3 regions of the Streptomyces sp. NPDC049627 genome follow, and region 3 is predicted to be linked to each of the others. Evidence: riboswitches for the same ligand, from Rfam matches in the RefSeq annotation. Region 3 holds a riboswitch; each other region holds the start of a gene.
The links. A riboswitch is a leader RNA that binds a small molecule or an ion and turns the genes downstream of it on or off. The one in region 3 is predicted to bind thiamine pyrophosphate.
Positions count from the first base shown of each region.

Region 1: another riboswitch for thiamine pyrophosphate. It lies ahead of ACIBU0_RS27075 (thiamine ABC transporter substrate binding subunit); the one in region 3 lies ahead of thiC (phosphomethylpyrimidine synthase ThiC).
Region 2: another riboswitch for thiamine pyrophosphate. It lies ahead of thiO (glycine oxidase ThiO); the one in region 3 lies ahead of thiC (phosphomethylpyrimidine synthase ThiC).

Region 1 is NZ_JBITLW010000010.1:152,009-157,576, reverse strand. It holds gene ACIBU0_RS27085 (NACHT domain-containing protein) at 1-1,063, opposite strand, end outside; gene rlmN (23S rRNA (adenine(2503)-C(2))-methyltransferase RlmN) at 1,539-2,645, shown strand; TPP riboswitch at 2,687-2,792, shown strand; gene ACIBU0_RS27075 (thiamine ABC transporter substrate binding subunit) at 2,872-3,957, shown strand; gene ACIBU0_RS27070 (ABC transporter permease) at 3,933-5,568, shown strand, end outside.
Region 2 is NZ_JBITLW010000008.1:454,454-460,021, forward strand. It holds gene metF (methylenetetrahydrofolate reductase [NAD(P)H]) at 1-331, opposite strand, end outside; gene thiE (thiamine phosphate synthase) at 580-1,245, opposite strand; gene ACIBU0_RS24150 (Rv2175c family DNA-binding protein) at 1,580-1,945, opposite strand; gene ACIBU0_RS24155 (NAD(P)/FAD-dependent oxidoreductase) at 2,023-3,252, opposite strand; gene ACIBU0_RS24160 (hypothetical protein) at 3,285-3,635, opposite strand; TPP riboswitch at 3,688-3,799, shown strand; gene thiO (glycine oxidase ThiO) at 3,797-4,963, shown strand; gene thiS (sulfur carrier protein ThiS) at 4,960-5,172, shown strand; gene ACIBU0_RS24175 (thiazole synthase) at 5,176-5,568, shown strand, end outside.
Region 3 is NZ_JBITLW010000002.1:251,381-256,948, reverse strand. It holds gene ACIBU0_RS06120 (SsgA family sporulation/cell division regulator) at 1-68, shown strand, start outside; gene ACIBU0_RS06115 (YibE/F family protein) at 419-2,128, opposite strand; TPP riboswitch at 2,311-2,500, shown strand; gene thiC (phosphomethylpyrimidine synthase ThiC) at 2,493-4,277, shown strand; gene ACIBU0_RS06105 (hypothetical protein) at 4,433-5,302, opposite strand; gene ACIBU0_RS06100 (metallophosphoesterase) at 5,496-5,568, opposite strand, start outside.

The DNA of each region.
Region 1 (5,568 bases), on a different contig from region 3:
GATCATGGGTCCCGAACCAGCGCTCGGCGAACGTCTCCAGCTGTGAGCGGTCGAAGGGGGCCATGGTGAAGACGAGGAAGCCGCTTTCGACGAAGCGGTTCCGTTCCACCGGGTGCAGCGGACGGCACGATGCGATGATCTTGATGTGGCCGGCGCGGCCGGCCTCGCTCCCGGCGATGGTGGTGAGGTGGTGGGCCAGGCGGTTACGTGCCTCCATGGGAATCTCGTCGAACCCGTCCACCAGGAGCAGCCAGGAGTAGCCGTCGGGGAGCAGTCGTTTCGTGGCGTCGACGAACCGCCGTTCGTGGTGCTCGGTCCCCGCGAAGACGAGCCGGGACAATGCCCGGTCCACGCCGCCCGGGCCAGAGGTCAGCTGTTCGGCCGTCGCCCAGACCGGGACGCTGGCGTTCCGCTTCAGTGTCGCGTTGAGGAGTCCGGCGGACAGGTTCCCGGCGAGTCTGGCCAGCAAGGTCGACTTCCCGCTGCCCGGACCCGACTCCAGGAGGAGATGGCAGCCGGCGGGATCTTCGAGGATGTCCTCGATGTGTCCTCGCTTGGCTTCTGCCACCGGTTCACCGGCCGGGTGGGATGCCTCCAGCTGCTGCTGGACGTGTACGGCCGACAGCGGTCTTCGCGCGCCGGTGCCGCTGTGAACGACGTAGGGCCATGCCTCTCCCCGCTCCATCTGTTCCACGAGCAGGGGGAGCAGGGGAGACGGAACCGGCGGCGACGGAGCCCTGACAGCATGCCGGACGGGTTGGGCCGATTCGAGGAGTTCGTTGAGGTGTCGACGGCTGGGCTGCTCCCCGGCCCAACGTGACCAGAGCCGTACCAGGGCCCAGAGTTTCGGCTCGTTGGCCACCGTCGGTGCCTGGCGGCTCCGCGGCTCGTCGGTCAGCCAGTTACTCAGACGGCGTGCGTCCAGATCGACCTGGAATTCCCTGCTGAGGATTTTCGCGGTCTCGCGACGGGAGTACGCAATCCCCAGCCCCCTCCGATTCGCCTTGGCCCTGCGTTCCAGGCCGCGCAGGTACGCATGGAGTGCGTGGTCCGGATAGTCCACGTCCTCCCGTCCCCTCCAGACGACCCTTCACTGCCCGCTGCGGGCACCGCCGGGCAGCCCGTGAACTGCAGGGTAAGAGCGCGGCCGCCCGGCCCGCCCGCACTTTCCCGGGATTCGGTCCTCGACCGCGCACCGTCTGGAGGGAGACGTACAACGCCACCCGGGAGGAATCATGAGGCGCACCAGCCGCCCCACCATTGAGCGCCTGTACAAAGCCGCGCTGTTTGCGGCGGTACGCGGAGCAGCCGCCGCAGCAGGGTCGTCAGTGGTGGCCCTCGCGGTGTGGGCATTCCAGCGTTGACTGGGAGGGGCGATGACCTGCGCAGATGCCTCGTGCCGGCCGAGGGGCGATCCGTCCGTGGGCCGTCCCCAGGCCGGCCGAGGGGCCCACGACGGGGGAGGCGACCGGCAACGACCACCGCGCACGGCACGGTCCCCCAGGTCACCCGATTGGATCTGCGACACTGGACGGGCCATGCCTAAGCCCGGAGAACTCACTTTCGTCGCCCCGCGCGGAGCCAAGAAGCCGCCGCGGCACCTTGCCGACCTCACGCCCGCCGAGCGCAAGGACGCTGTCGCCGCGATCGGCGAGAAGCCGTTTCGTGCCAAGCAGCTCTCGCAGCACTACTTCGCGCGGTACGCGCACGACCCGGAGCAGTGGACCGACATCCCCGCTGGTTCGCGCGCCAAGCTGCGGGAGGAGCTCTTCCCGGAGCTCATGACCGTCGTACGGCATCTGTCGACCGACCAGGGCGACACGCGCAAGACGCTGTGGCGGCTGTTCGACGGGACGCTCGTCGAGTCGGTGCTGATGCGGTACCCGGACCGGGTGACCATGTGCATCAGCTCGCAGGCGGGGTGCGGGATGAACTGCCCGTTCTGCGCCACGGGGCAGGCGGGGCTGGACCGGAATCTGTCGACCGCCGAGATCGTCCATCAGATCGTGGACGGGATGCGGGCGCTGCGCGACGGCGAGGTCCCGGGCGGGGCGGCGCGGCTCTCCAACATCGTCTTCATGGGCATGGGCGAGCCGCTCGCCAACTACAACCGGGTCGTGGGGGCCATCCGGCGCCTCACCGATCCCGAGCCCGACGGGCTGGGGCTGTCGCAGCGCGGGATCACCGTCTCGACCGTCGGTCTCGTCCCGGCCATCCACCGGTTCGCCGACGAGGGCTTCAAGTGCCGGCTCGCGATCTCGCTGCACGCGCCCGACGACGAGCTGCGCGACACCCTCGTCCCCGTGAACACGCGGTGGAAGGTGCGCGAGGTGCTCGACGCCGGGTTCGAGTACGTCGAGAAGAGCGGCCGTCGGCTGTCCATCGAGTACGCCCTCATCCGGGACATCAACGACCAGGCCTGGCGCGGTGACCGGCTCGGGCGGCTGCTCAAGGGCAAGCCCGTGCACGTGAACCTGATTCCGCTGAACCCGACGCCCGGCTCGAAGTGGACCGCCTCCCGGCCCGAGGACGAGAAGGCGTTCGTCGAGGCCATCGCCGCGCATGGTGTACCGGTGACGATCCGGGACACCCGTGGCCAGGAGATCGACGGGGCCTGCGGTCAGCTCGCCGCCACCGAGCGGTAATCTGAGCGCGTACCACCACGTACATCCGTACGAACATCTGCATATTCCGACAGGGGAGCGCCACAGCGCTGAGAGTGCGGCACCGGCCGCAGACCCTCTGAACCTCGCCCAGGTCATTCTGGGTAGGAAGTTCGGTCATCACTCAAGCTGTTGCGCCCTGCCCAGGAGCCGAAAGGACTCGTGGGCAGGGCCGCGTCTCTTCCTGGTCCACCCCAGGAGGAATTTCGTGAGCACCACCAAGAAGTTCGCGGCCGTGGCCGTCGGGCTGGGCCTCGTCACGCTGTCCGCGTGCGGTTCGTCCGACTCGGGCAGCGACACCGGCGAGTCCAAGAGCAAGAACATCACGCTCGTCAGCCATGACTCATGGGCCGTCTCCAAGGGCGTCCTCGCCGCCTTCGAGAAGCAGTCCGGCTACCAGGTCAAGGTCCTGCCGAACGGCGACGCCGGGCAGGCCGTCAACAAGGCGATCCTGACCAAGGACAACCCGCAGGGCGACGTCTTCTTCGGCGTCGACAACACCCTGCTCTCGCGGGCCCTCGACAACGACCTGTTCCAGTCGTACGAGGCGAAGGGCGCCGACAGCATCAAGCCCGAGTACCTCGCCGACAAGGACGAGCACCGGGTCACGCCCATCGACACCGGCGACATCTGCGTCAACTACGACAAGGCGTACTTCAGCGAGCACAAGCTGACCCCGCCCGCCTCCTTCGACGACCTGATCAAGCCCGAGTACAAGAACCTCCTGGTCACCGAGAACGCCTCCACCTCCTCTCCCGGCCTCGGCTTCCTGCTCGGCACCGCCGCGAAGTACGGCGATGGGGGCTGGCAGGGCTACTGGAAGAAGCTGAAGGCCAACGGCGTCAAGGTCGTCGACGGCTGGGAGCAGGCCTACAACGACGAGTTCTCCGGTTCCGCCGGCGGCAAGAAGGCCAAGGCCGACCGGCCGCTCGTCGTGTCGTACGCCTCCTCACCGCCCGCCGAGGTGATCTACGGCGACCCGAAGCCGGCCACCGCGCCCACCGGCGTCGCGACCGGCACCTGCTTCCGCCAGGTCGAGTACGCGGGTCTGCTGAGCAACGCCAGGAACGCCGAGGGCGGCAAGGCGCTCATCGACTTCCTGCTGACGAAGACCTTCCAGGAGGACATGCCGCTCAACATGTTCGTCTACCCCGTGGTCGAGGGCGCCCAGGTGCCCGAGGAGTTCACCGAGTACGGCCCGCAGGCCGAGGACCCCGAGACCATGGACCCGGCGAAGATCGCCGACAACCGTGACGACTGGGTCAAGTCGTGGACGTCGCTCGTACTGAAGTAGAGCCGCGCAAGGCCCGTACGAGGGCCTTCAAGGCCGGCACGGCGGTGCGGCTCGGCCTCATCGCCGTGCCCGTCGCGTTCTTCGCGGTCTTCTTCGCCTACCCCGTCTCCGCGATCGTCGCGCGCGGTCTGAAGGTCGACGGCGCCTGGCAGTTCGGGCGCCTCACCGAGGTGCTCGGACAGTCCGACATCCGGCACGTCCTGTGGTTCACCACCTGGCAGGCGCTCGCCTCGACCGCGCTGACCCTGCTGATCGCGCTGCCGGGCGCCTATGTCTTCGCCCGCTTCGACTTCCCCGGCAAACAGGTCCTGCGGGCCGTGGTGACCGTCCCCTTCGTGCTGCCGACGGTCGTCGTCGGGACGGCGTTCCTCGCGCTCGTGGGCCGCGGCGGGCTCCTCGACGAGCTGTGGGGCGTACGGCTCGACACCACCGTGTGGGCGATCCTCCTCGCGCACGTCTTCTTCAACTACGCCGTCGTCGTGCGCACGGTCGGCGGGCTCTGGTCCCAGCTCGACCCGCGGCAGGAGGAAGCCGCGCGGATGCTCGGGGCGTCGCCGCTGAAGGCCTGGCGCCAGGTCACCCTTCCGGCCCTCGGGCCCGCCGTGGCCGCCGCCGCGCTCATGGTCTTCCTGTTCACCTTCACCTCCTTCGGCGTCGTCCAGATCCTCGGCGGGCCGACCTTCTCGACTCTCGAAGTGGAGATCTACCGCCAGACCTCCGAGATCTTCGACCTGTCCACGGCCGCCGTCCTGACGATCATCCAGTTCGTGGCCGTCGGCGCGATCCTCGCCGTGCACGCCTGGACGGTACGGCGGCGGGAGAGCGCCCTGCGCCTGGTGGACGCGTCCGTGACCGCGCGTCGGCCGCGCGGGGCGGGGCAGTGGGCGTTGCTGGCCGGTGTCCTGGCCGTCATCGTCGTACTCCTGCTGCTGCCGCTGGCCGTGCTGGTGCAGCGGTCGCTGGACGCGCCGGACCTCGGCTACTACCGGGCGCTGACGAGCGCCGACGGCGGGGTCTTCCTCGTGCCGCCGATCGAGGCGATCGGCAATTCGCTCCAGTACGCCGTCGTCGCCACCCTCATCGCCGTGCTGATCGGCGGTCTCGCGGCGGCCGCGCTGACCCGGCGGGACGCGGGCCGGTTCGTACGGGGCTTCGACGCGCTGCTGATGCTGCCGCTCGGGGTGTCGGCGGTGACGGTCGGTTTCGGGTTCCTGATCGCGCTGGACGAGCCGCCCCTCGACCTCCGCAGCACGTGGATCCTCGTGCCGCTGGCCCAGGCGCTGGTCGGGGTGCCCTTCGTCGTACGGACCATGCTGCCGGTGCTGCGGGCCGTGGACCAGCGGCTGCGGGAGGCGGCGGCGGTGCTGGGGGCGTCGCCGTGGCGGGTCTGGCGGGAGGTGGATCTGCCGATGGTGCGGCGGGCGCTGCTGATCGCTGCCGGGTTCGCGTTCGCGGTGTCGCTGGGGGAGTTCGGGGCGACCGTGTTCATCGCGCGGCCGGACAATCCGACGCTGCCGGTCGCCGTGGCCCGGCTGCTGGGGCGGGCAGGCGAGCTCAACTACGGCCAGGCGATGGCCCTTTCGACGGTACTGATGGTGGTGTGCGCGGTGG
Region 2 (5,568 bases), on a different contig from region 3:
CGTCGGCGTACTGCCCGATGATGTTGCGCAGGTCGGCCACCGAGTGGTCGACCGCGGTGAGGTGGGCGATCGGCGTGAGCGTGGTGTCCGAGGCGATCGCCTCCGTCGCCTTGACCGTGCCGGCGCGGGTGGAACCGCCCGCGCCGTAGGTCACGGAGACGAAGTCGGGGCCTACGGCCTCGACCCGGCGCAGCGCGTTCCACAGGTTCCGCTCGCCCTTCGGGGTCTTGGGCGCGTAGAACTCGAAGGAGTACGTCGTCTTGCCGGTCGCGAGCATCTCGCGCACGGTACGAGCGTGGTCCGACCTGATGGATGCGGTGCCGAGGGCCATACTCGCAGGTTAACCAGGGGTCCCCGGTCCCCCAACCGGGCGCCGGACATTTGCCCGATTTGTCGGCTTGTTGTCCAGTCCTTGGACAACAAGGGCCATAAATGGGCCCTCCGGGAAGCCGGGCGGGGTCCGAGCGTGTGGTTCGCGGCCGGGGTGACCACTGGCCGAGACACTGGCCGAGACGCGGTGGGACGAAACCCGAGACGCGGCCGGTCCCGCGTCCGCCCGTCCGGTGTCCGAAGTGCGCCCTACCCCGCCTGCCGCAGCCGCTTCGCGAACTCCGCCGCGGCGGCGCCCGGGTCGTCGGCCTCCGTGATCGCCCGTACGACCACGACACGGCGGGCACCCGCTTCCAGCACCTGGTCGAGGTTGGCCAGGTCGATGCCGCCGATGGCGAACCAGGGGCGGTCGGTGCCGAGGGCGGCGGTGTGGCGGACCAGGTCGAGGCCGGGGGCGTGGCGACCGGGCTTGGTGGGCGTGGGCCAGCAGGGGCCGGTGCAGAAGTAGTCCACGCCCTCCTGGACGGCGGCCGCGGTGGCCTCCGGCTCGGAGTGCGTGGAGCGGCCGATGAGGACGTCGTCGCCGAGAATCGCACGGGCGGCGGGGACCGGGAGGTCCCCCTGGCCCAGGTGCAGGACATCGGCGTCGGCGGCGTGGGCCACGTCGGCGCGGTCGTTGACCGCGAGGAGCTTGCCGTGCCGGGCGCAGGCCTCGGCGAAGACCTTCAGATGCTCCAGTTCCTCGGCCGCCTCCATGCCCTTGTCGCGCAGCTGCACGATGTCCACACCGCCGGCCAGGGCGGCGTCCAGGAACTCCGCCAGGTCGCCCTGCCGCTTGCGGGCATCGGTGCAGAGGTAGAGCCGGGCGTCGGCCAGCTGGGTTCGGGCGGTGGCTGCGGTGGCGGTGTCGGACATGGAGTGGCCCCTGGGGTCGGTCGGGTGGCGTCGGGTGCGGCGGGACGGTGCCGGACGAAGGCACCGTAGCCGGAGCCGGGTACGGGAGTACGGGCTGATGCTGAGCAGCCGGGCGCTGAGCAGTGACGCAGGTGCCGTGCAGCACGAGCCGGACCGCCCATGGCAGCTGCTGCCCGTCGGACGGCCGGGCCGGCACCGTACGACTGCGCCGCCTTGTCGATATGTCGATGGCGTACGGGCGGGGCCGGTCCTGCGGCGGCCGCAGACACTCGCGACTGCGGCCCCGCAGCGCCCCGGCCCGTACGCCGAACTGTGTTCGGATCCGGTGTTCAGATCAGACGGCGAGCGCCTGGGCGCGGCGCTTCACCTCCGTGCCGCGATTCTCGCTGAGGGCCTGCGCGGGCGTGCCGGGCAGGCTTTCGTCGGGGGTGAAGAGCCACTCCAGCATCTCTTCGTCGGTGAAGCCGTCGTCCCGCAGGAGCGTCAGGGTGCCGGACAGGCCCTTGACGACCTTGTCCCCGTCGATGAAGGCGGCGGGGACGTGCAGCGCGCGGTTCTCACCACGGCGTACGGCGATGAGCTGGCCCTCCTTGACCAGCTGCCGGACGCGGGTCACCTCGACGCCGAGCATTTCGGCGATGTCGGGGAGGGTGAGCCAGGCGGGGACGAGAGCATCGATCTTTGCGTCAATCTCGGTCACGCCAACAAGCCTGCCATCTGCCACTGACAGTCGGAAGTCAGGCCGGTCCACCCGGGCAGAGCCGTCGCCCCGACGCGCTACGCCACCGCTGCCTTCATCGGGCGTGCCGGGTCCGCCAGCAGCTCCTGGTTCATCGGCGTGCCCGCCTCGATCAGCCGCCGCCCCTGGGCCAGATCCCTCGGCCGGCCCACCGCCAGCAGGGCGACCAGGCGGCCGTCCTTCAGCCAGCAGACCGTCCAGGCAGGACCCGACGGGTCGCCGCGCCACAGAGTCGTGTCGGCGGCGGCATGGTGGCCGGCGTACTGGACGAAGCGGCCGAACTGCTCGGACCAGAAGTACGGCACGGGGTCGTAGACCGCCGGGGTCTCGCCGAGGATGTTGGCGGCGACCGTACGCGGCCCCTGGAGGGCGTTGTCCCAGTGGTGGACCAGCAGGCGCTCCCCATACCTTCCCGAAGGGAAGGAGGCGCAGTCGCCGACCGCGTAGACGTCCGGCACCGAGGTGCGCAGGTGGTCGTCGGCGACGACCTCGCCGTGCGTACCCAGCTCGACCCCCGACCCCGCCAGCCAGGCCGTGGCGGGCCGTGCCCCGATGCCGACCACGACGGCGCCCGCGGGCAGCCGGGAGCCGTCGTCGAGGATCACCGCGCCGGGCTCGACGCGCTCCACGCGCGCGTGGGTGCGCAGCACCGCCCCGCTGTCCTCGTACCAGGCGGCCATCGGCGCCGCCACCTCGGCGGGCAGCGCACCCGCGAGCGGCCGGTCGGCGGCCTCCACGACCGTCACCGCACAGCCCGCCTCGCGCGCGGCCGTGGCGAACTCCGCGCCGATCCAGCCCGCGCCGACGACCACGATGTCGTGCTGGCGGGCCAGCACCGGCCGCAGCCGCTCGGCGTCGTCCAGGGTGCGCAGCAGATGCACACCGGGCACGCCCTCCGCGCCCGGCAGCCGGATCGGTTCCGCGCCGGTGGCGAGCACGAGGGCGTCGTACGGGACGGGCCCGGCCTCGGTGTCCAGTTCGTGCTCGGCGGGGCGCACGCCCAGCACCTCGCGCCCCAGCCGGAGGTCGATGCCGAGCGCCTCGAAGTCGACGTCGAAGGCGGAGCCCTCGGCCTTGCCGAGCAGCACGGCCTTGGACAGGGGCGGTCGGTCGTACGGCTGGTGGGGCTCGGCGCCGATCAGTGTGACGGTGCCGGTGAAGCCCTGTTCCCGCAGGGCCACCGCCGTCTGCACGCCGGCCATGCCCGCGCCGGCGACGACCACGCGCCGCGCCTGTGACGTGCCCCGTTGCTGCGTCTGCTCGCTCACCTGATCACCATAGACAACTGACAAATCGTCAGTCAGGGGGCGTGCTCAGTGACCTGCTCCACAACACTGGTTCCGCTGCCTGTCTGCGACTCCCACTCCCAGGTCTCCTCCAGCCGCACGCGCCCGTCGGGAAGCTCGACCACCGTCGACACGCAGTGGCCCGACGACGTGGCGCCGTCCCGCTTGAGCTGCACGTACCGAAAGTCCAGCCGGTCGCCTTTCCGGGTCCCCACGAGATGTCCGCGTACGACGTCGCCACCCGCGTACTCGGCCCAGATCTCGCCCCCCTGCTCGTGGTACGTGAACCGGGTGCGCGTACCCACCTGACCTGGGGCTTGATCGGCAACAGGCGCGAGGACGAGACCGTCGAGCGAGCGGGCCACGGGCGGAGGCTCCCTTACTGAGACATACGGCAGCGGGCTAGGGTGGCCAACGTAAAGCACTCGCGGGAGCCCGGACGCACCGGGCTGAGAGGGAGGCTGGCGGCCTCCGACCGTACGAACCTGATCCGGGTCATGCCGGCGAAGGGAGGGGCTGGACGCCCATGTCGCGTACGCGAACGTCAGACGTCCTTGTCATCGGGGGCGGAATCATCGGCCTGGTCACGGCGTGGCGGGCCGCACAGCGCGGGTTCACGACGGCCGTCGTGGACCCCGAGCCGGGCGGTGGCGCCGCCCAGGTGGCGGCCGGGATGCTGGCCGCCGTCACGGAACTGCACTACGGCGAGCAGACCCTGCTGGGCCTGAATCTCGCCTCGGCCCGCCGTTATCCGGACTTCGCGGCAGAGCTCACCGACGCCACCGGCCATGACCTCGGCTACCGCCAGTGCGGCACGCTCGCCGTCGCACTGGACGCCGACGACCGCGCCCACCTGCGCGAACTGCATGCCCTGCAACGACAGTCCGGGCTGGACTCCGAGTGGCTGTCGGGGCGGGACTGCCGACGCCTGGAACCGATGCTCGCGCCGGGGGTGCGCGGCGGGCTGCGGGTGGACGGCGACCACCAGATCGATCCGCGGCGGCTGGCCGGGGCGCTGGTGGCCGCGTGCGAGCGGGCCGGCGTGGTCTTCCACCGGGCGTGGGCGGAGCGCTGCACCGTCGTACGGGAGCGGGCCGCTGGTGTCACCACGACGGACGGCACCGAGCTGGGCGCGGGCCAGGTGGTCCTCGCGGCCGGCAGCCTCAGCGGGCGGCTGCCCGGGCTTCCGGACGACGTCCTGCCGCCGGTCCGCCCCGTGAAGGGGCAGGTGCTGCGGCTGACCGTGCCGAAGCGGTACGCGCCGTTCCTGAGCCGGACCGTGCGGGCCGTGGTGCGCGGCAGCCAGGTGTATCTGGTGCCGCGCGAGAGCGGGGAGCTGGTCGTCGGGGCGACGAGCGAGGAGCTGGGCTGGGACACGACGGTGACCGCGGGCGGGGTGTACGAGCTGCTGCGCGACGCCCACGAGTTGGTGCCCGGCATCACGGAACTGCCGCTCACCGAGACGCGTGCCGGCCTGCGCCCGGGCTCCCCGGACAACGCGCCGCTGCTCGGCCCGACCGAGCTGGAGGGGCTGTTGCTGGCCACCGGGCACTACCGCAACGGCGTGCTGCTGACGCCGGTCACCGGAGACGCCATGGCGCACGTCCTGACCACCGGTGAACTCCCCGAGGAGGCCCGGCCGTTCACGCCGAGGCGATTCAGCGCCGCCGCACTCACGGAGCAGCCCGCATGAGCATCCCGGTCACCATCTCGGTCAACGGCGAGCGTCGGCAGATCGAGCCGGGCACGGCTCTGGACACGCTCGTGAAGTCCCTCACCGCGGCGCCCTCCGGAGTGGCCGCCGCCCTCAACGAAACCGTCGTCCCGCGCGCGCAGTGGCCGTCGACGTCCCTCTCCGAAGGGGATCGCGTCGAGGTCCTCACCGCCGTCCAAGGAGGCTGAACCATGGCCGACGATCCCTTTGTCATCGGCGGTACGTCCTTCACGTCCCGCCTGATCATGGGCACGGGCGGGGCGCCCAGCCTGGAGGTGCTGGAGCGGGCGCTGGTGGCGTCCGGGACGGAACTGACGACGGTCGCGATGCGGCGGGTGAATCCGTCCGTGCACGGGTCCGTCCTGTCCGTGCTGGAGAAGCTCGGCATCCGGGTGCTGCCCAACACGGCCGGGTGCTTCACGGCGGGTGAGGCGGTGCTGACGGCCCGCCTCGCGCGCGAGGCGCTCGGTACGGATCTGGTGAAGCTGGAGGTCATCGCCGACGAGCGGACGCTGCTGCCGGATCCGATCGAGCTGCTGGATGCGGCGGAGACGCTGGTGGACGACGGGTTCACGGTGCTGCCG
Region 3 (5,568 bases):
CCGACTTCGACGCCCACCTCGACGAAGCCCTGGACCGCATCCTGGCGGAGGAGCAGAGCGCGGGCTGAGGCGTTACGGCAGCGCGGGGGGTGGCGTAACGCTTCGCCGGGCGCTGTGGGGGCGCGCGGGAACGCTTCTTCTGCGCGGGGCGTACTCGGGGCTCCGCCGGAGCGGCAGGGACGGGTGCCCGATATCGGCAGCCGTGTCCGCACTGCTTCCGCCGCGGCCGTACCTGTCACTGCTTCCGCCGCGGCCGTACCCGTCGCTGCTTCCCGGCGGCCGTATCCGTCACCGCTTCCACCGCGGCCGTCTCACGCACCGATTCCCCGCGGCCGTACTGACGCGCAGCGCCATAGCGATCTCGCCGGGCCCGTCGACCGTGCCGCCTCGACGACGCCGGGCTCGCCCCGGCGCGCCGTCACCGCTTCCGCCGTCGTCCCCGCCCGCCGCGCCCCGGACCCGGCTGCCCAGTGGGCGGCTGTGCGCCCGCCATGGCCGGCTGAGTACCCGCCGGCCCCGTCCCCTTCTCCGGCCGGTCGGCCGCGACCACCAGGGCCGCGAGAGCCGTGGTGACCGGCACCGAGGCGACCAGGCCGATGGAACCCACCAGCGTGCGCACGATCTCCTCCGCCACCAGCTCACTGTTGGCGACCGTGCCGACCCCGCTCTGCGCGATCGAGAAGAGCAGCAGCAACGGCAGCGCGGCGCCCGCGTAGGCGAGGACGAGGGTGTTGACGACGGACGCGATGTGGTCGCGGCCGATCCGGATGCCCGCGCGGTACAGCCCACGCCAGCCCATCGTCGGATTGGCCTCGTGCAGCTCCCAGACCGCGGACGTCTGCGTGACGGTCACGTCGTCGAGGACACCGAGCGAGCCGATAATGATGCCGGCGAGCAGCAGACCGCTCATGTCGATGGCCGGGTACAGCCCGTGGATCAGGCCGGTGTTGTCATCGGTGTTGCCGGTGAGCGCGGCCCAGTCGATGAACACCGAGCCGAGAATGCCGATCAGCAGCAGTGAGATCAGCGTGCCGAGCACCGCCACCGATGTGCGGGCCGAGAGGCCGTGGCACAGATAAAGGGCGATGAGCATGATCGCGCTCGATCCCACCACTGCCACGACGAGCGGGTTCGAGCCCTGCAGGATCGCGGGCAGAATGAAGAAGTTGAGCACCAGGAAGCTGATGGCCAGCGAGATCAGCGCCATGACGCCTCGCATCCGCCCGACGACCACGACGGCGAGTGCGAAGATGCCGGCGAGCACGGCCAACGGCACTCGGCGGTTCACATCGGTGACCGAGTACTGCAGGTCCTTGGGCGCCGAGGGCTCGTAGGCGACCACGACCTCCTGGCCCTCGTGCAACTGCCGTGACTGGTCGGGCTGCACGATCTCCGTGAACGTACGGCCCTTGTCCTTGCCCGTGTCGACGCGGATCGTCGCCTTCTTGCAGGTGCCCTTCTCCTGCTGCACGGCTGAGGAGCCCTCGGCGGTGGAGGTGTCACCGGTCGGAGGCACTCCCGAGGCCCCGGCGGCCTTACAGCTCACCTCGACCACCTTGGTGACCGTGGCCTGCTGCGTCTGCCGGTCGAAGCCGACCCCCGTGCGCTCGTGCGGCGGGGCCCCACCCGGCCACAGCACCGCGAGCCCCACCACCACCGCCGCGGCGAACGGAATCAGGATCGCCGCGATGACCTTGCGCAGGTGCTGGGAGACGGGCGCCGCGGGACCGTGGGCGTGACTGTGGGAGTGTCCGTGCCCGCCGCCACCGGCTCCGCCGCCGCGCGAACCGCCGGATCCGGGACCGTGCCCATGGCCGCCATGGGAATCGTGCCCATGGCCACCACCGAAATCATGCCCGTGTCCGTCATCCGGGCCGGACCCCTGCTCCGCTGAGCCGCCGGAGCCGGGACCATGATCGTGCAGGCCGCCGGAACCGGGACGGTGACCGTACGGCCCGCCGGAACCGAAGCCGTGCCGGTGCCCGCCGCCGGCCTCGCTGCCGTGCTCCTGCATCCCTTCGGTCCTGGGACCGTGCTCGTGCCAGCCGCCGGATCCAGCCGAGTGCTCGTCGTGACCGCCACCGTCGGAGCCACGGCCGTATCCGCCGTCGTATCTTGCTCCGGGCATCCCTGAACCCCGGCCGTCTGCACGGCCGTTGCCGCGCCCGGGGCCGTTTCCGGGCCCGGAGCCGCGGGGCCGCTCGGGCGGTGGGTACGGAGGTTCATGCGGTGTGGTCACCGACCGATCATCGCAAGAACGACGGGGGCCCCCTGTTCACCGCGCCCGAATTGACGCTAGCGTGGTGCCACCTTTGTACACGCGGGAGCTCGGAGCACCGGGCTGAGAGGGCGCTGACCTCCGTCCCAGCGATGTTTCACATGAAACATCACCCATCGCGAGTGATGTTTCACACGAAACGTCGGCAGACGGAAACCGCTGCGTCGACCGCCGAACCTGTTACCGGGTAATGCCGGCGTAGGGAGTAGGTCTCATGACCAACAAGGACGCACGCACGCCTGCCTCCGTCCAGGACGACAAGTCCCAGGAGGCCGGGAAGTCCATCGGCTGGCACAAGGCGTACATCGAGGGCTCCCGCCCCGATCTGCGGGTGCCGGTCCGCCAGGTGCATCTCACCAACGGGCAGTCGGTCACGCTGTACGACACGTCGGGCCCGTACACCGATCCACTCGCCGATACCGACGTCCGCAGGGGACTGCCTCCGCTACGGGAGAACTGGATCATCGCCCGCGGCGACACCGAGGAGTACGCGGGTCGTCCCGTCCGTCCCGAGGATGACGGGATCAAGCACACCTCGCCACGCGGCGGCCTGCGCAACCTCGACGCGGTCTTCCCCGGACGGCCGCGGCAGCCCCGTCGCAGCCGTGACGACAAGGCGGTCACGCAGCTCGCCTACGCACGCCGGGGCGAGATCACGCCGGAGATGGAGTTCGTGGCCCTCCGCGAGAACGTTTCTCCTGAGGTGGTGCGTGAGGAGATCGCCGCAGGCCGTGCGGTGCTTCCCGCGAACGTCAACCACCCGGAGATCGAGCCGATGATCATCGGCAAGCGGTTCCTGGTGAAGGTCAACGCCAACATCGGCAACTCCGCGGTCACCTCCTCCATCGAGGAAGAGGTCGAGAAGATGACCTGGGCGACCCGCTGGGGCGCCGACACGGTCATGGACCTGTCGACCGGCCGCAACATCCACACCACCCGCGAGTGGGTGCTGCGCAACTCCCCCGTGCCCATCGGCACGGTGCCGCTCTATCAGGCGCTGGAGAAGGTCGACGGCCGCGCCGAGGAGCTGACCTGGGAGATCTACAAGGACACGGTCATCGAACAGGCCGAGCAGGGCGTGGACTACATGACGGTTCACGCCGGCGTGCGCCTGCCGTACGTCCCGCTCACCGCCAACCGCAAGACCGGCATCGTCTCGCGCGGCGGCTCGATCATGGCGGCGTGGTGCCTGGCGCACCACAAGGAGTCGTTCCTGTACGAGAACTTCGAGGAACTCTGCGAGATCCTCGCCGCGTACGACGTCACGTACTCGCTGGGCGACGGCCTCAGGCCCGGCTCGATCGCGGACGCCAACGACGAGGCGCAGTTCGCGGAGTTGAGGACGCTCGGGGAACTCAACACGATCGCCAAGCGTTTCAACGTACAGACCATGATCGAGGGCCCGGGACATGTCCCGATGCACAAGATCAAGGAGAACATCGACCTTCAGCAGGAGATCTGCGATGAAGCTCCGTTCTATACGCTCGGCCCGCTGACCACGGACGTCGCACCGGCGTACGACCACATCACCTCCGGCATCGGCGCCGCGATGATCGCCTGGTGGGGCACGGCGATGCTCTGCTACGTCACCCCCAAGGAGCACCTGGGCCTGCCCAACCGGGACGACGTCAAGACCGGCGTCATCACGTACAAGATCGCCGCCCACGCGGCCGACCTCGCCAAGGGGCACCCCGGGGCGCAGGAGTGGGACGACGCGCTGTCCGACGCCCGTTTCGAGTTCCGGTGGGAGGACCAGTTCAACCTCGCCCTCGACCCGGACACGGCACGGGAGTTCCACGACGAGACGCTGCCGGCGGAGCCCGCCAAGACGGCTCACTTCTGCTCGATGTGCGGGCCGAAGTTCTGCTCGATGAAGATCTCCCAGGACATCCGCCGCCAACACGGCGGGTCCCAGGAGGAGATCGAGGAGGGCATGGCTCAGAAGTCGAAGGAGTTCGCGGCGGCGGGCAACCGGGTGTACCTGCCGATCGCGGACTGACGTCGACGTCCTGACCCAGGGCGCCATGCCCCGGTGCCGGGCGTGCTGCCGAGATCTTCGGCTTGCGCCTCCCCGAGGAGGTCCCTCGGGGCTCCGTCGAGAAGGAGGGTTCCCCGAGAGGGGGCTCTCCTACGGCGGGGGCGCAAGCCGAGGAGCTACTCCGGCTGGTGTTCCGGCCCTCCGAAGTCCGGGCTCGTGTAGTCCGGGCTGCTGAAGCTCGGTCGCGAGCCCGAGGAGGCTCCGTCGTCCGGGCTGCTGAAACCCGGGCGGTCGTAGCCGAGGCTCGGGATGCGGCCGGCCGGCGTCGACGGTGGCGTGCGGTGCATTGCCGATGCCGTGCCGGGGTCGGTGAGTGCCTCGCGCAGGAAGGGCACGATGCCGCGCTCCAGCAGGGCCTCGCGCCAGGCTTCCCTGGCCCGGGCGACCTCCTCGCTCAGTTCGCCGTACGGTCCGGCGTCGAACGCGGGCCGGTTGCGCAGTGCTGTGAGCACGAGTCCCACGGCGGCGACCAGGATCGCGGCCGCTGCCACGGCGCCGAACACCCACCCGGTGGTGAGCATCGTCTGGGCGAACGCCGCCTCGGGGTCGAACATCTTGAGGATGTAGCCGACGAGCAGGAAGATCGCCGCGGCGGTGCCGGCGAGGACGGGTGCCAGGACGGCGACCACGGCGATGACACCGGGGCCGGCGGTCTCGGCGACCTCTCCCATGGTGGTGGCGAGCCCCATCGCGCCCGTGCCCGGCTCGATGGAGCCGGTCTCGCGGGCGGACGACGGGGTGGACGGCGCCGGTTGGCGCAGTTCCTCGCGGACCTTCACGTAGTGCTGGTACTCGGTCGCCGCGGCCGCCGTGATGAGTGCGGTGGCGTTGAGCGCCATGGTGCGCAGCTGTTCGGGGTTGAGCCGCTGTCCGACAGCGGTCAGTTCCGGGCGGTGTGGTGCGGAGCGCAGCGCCTCGTCGAGGATCCGCTCGTAGTCCTGGCGGTCCTCGCTGAGCAGGTGCTGCGGAACGCTGTTCATGTGCATCCCCCGATGCTCCGTAGGGCTTGGGGCTCGCATGGCAACGAGCCGTCGGGCAGAAACGGAGGGGAGCCTGCTACGGATAAGCCGATGGTAGAGCGGTGACGGCACACGGTGACAGGGGGTTTGACAAAATTGGGCCCTGGCCTGCGCCGACTTCCGTCACTGCCGCATGGGGCGACGCCTGCCCCGTGAACGGTCAAATATCCAGGGGAAGTTGCTGGACCAGCAGCTTTCCGGCCATGGTCACGCCGCCGTCCATGGCGATGGCG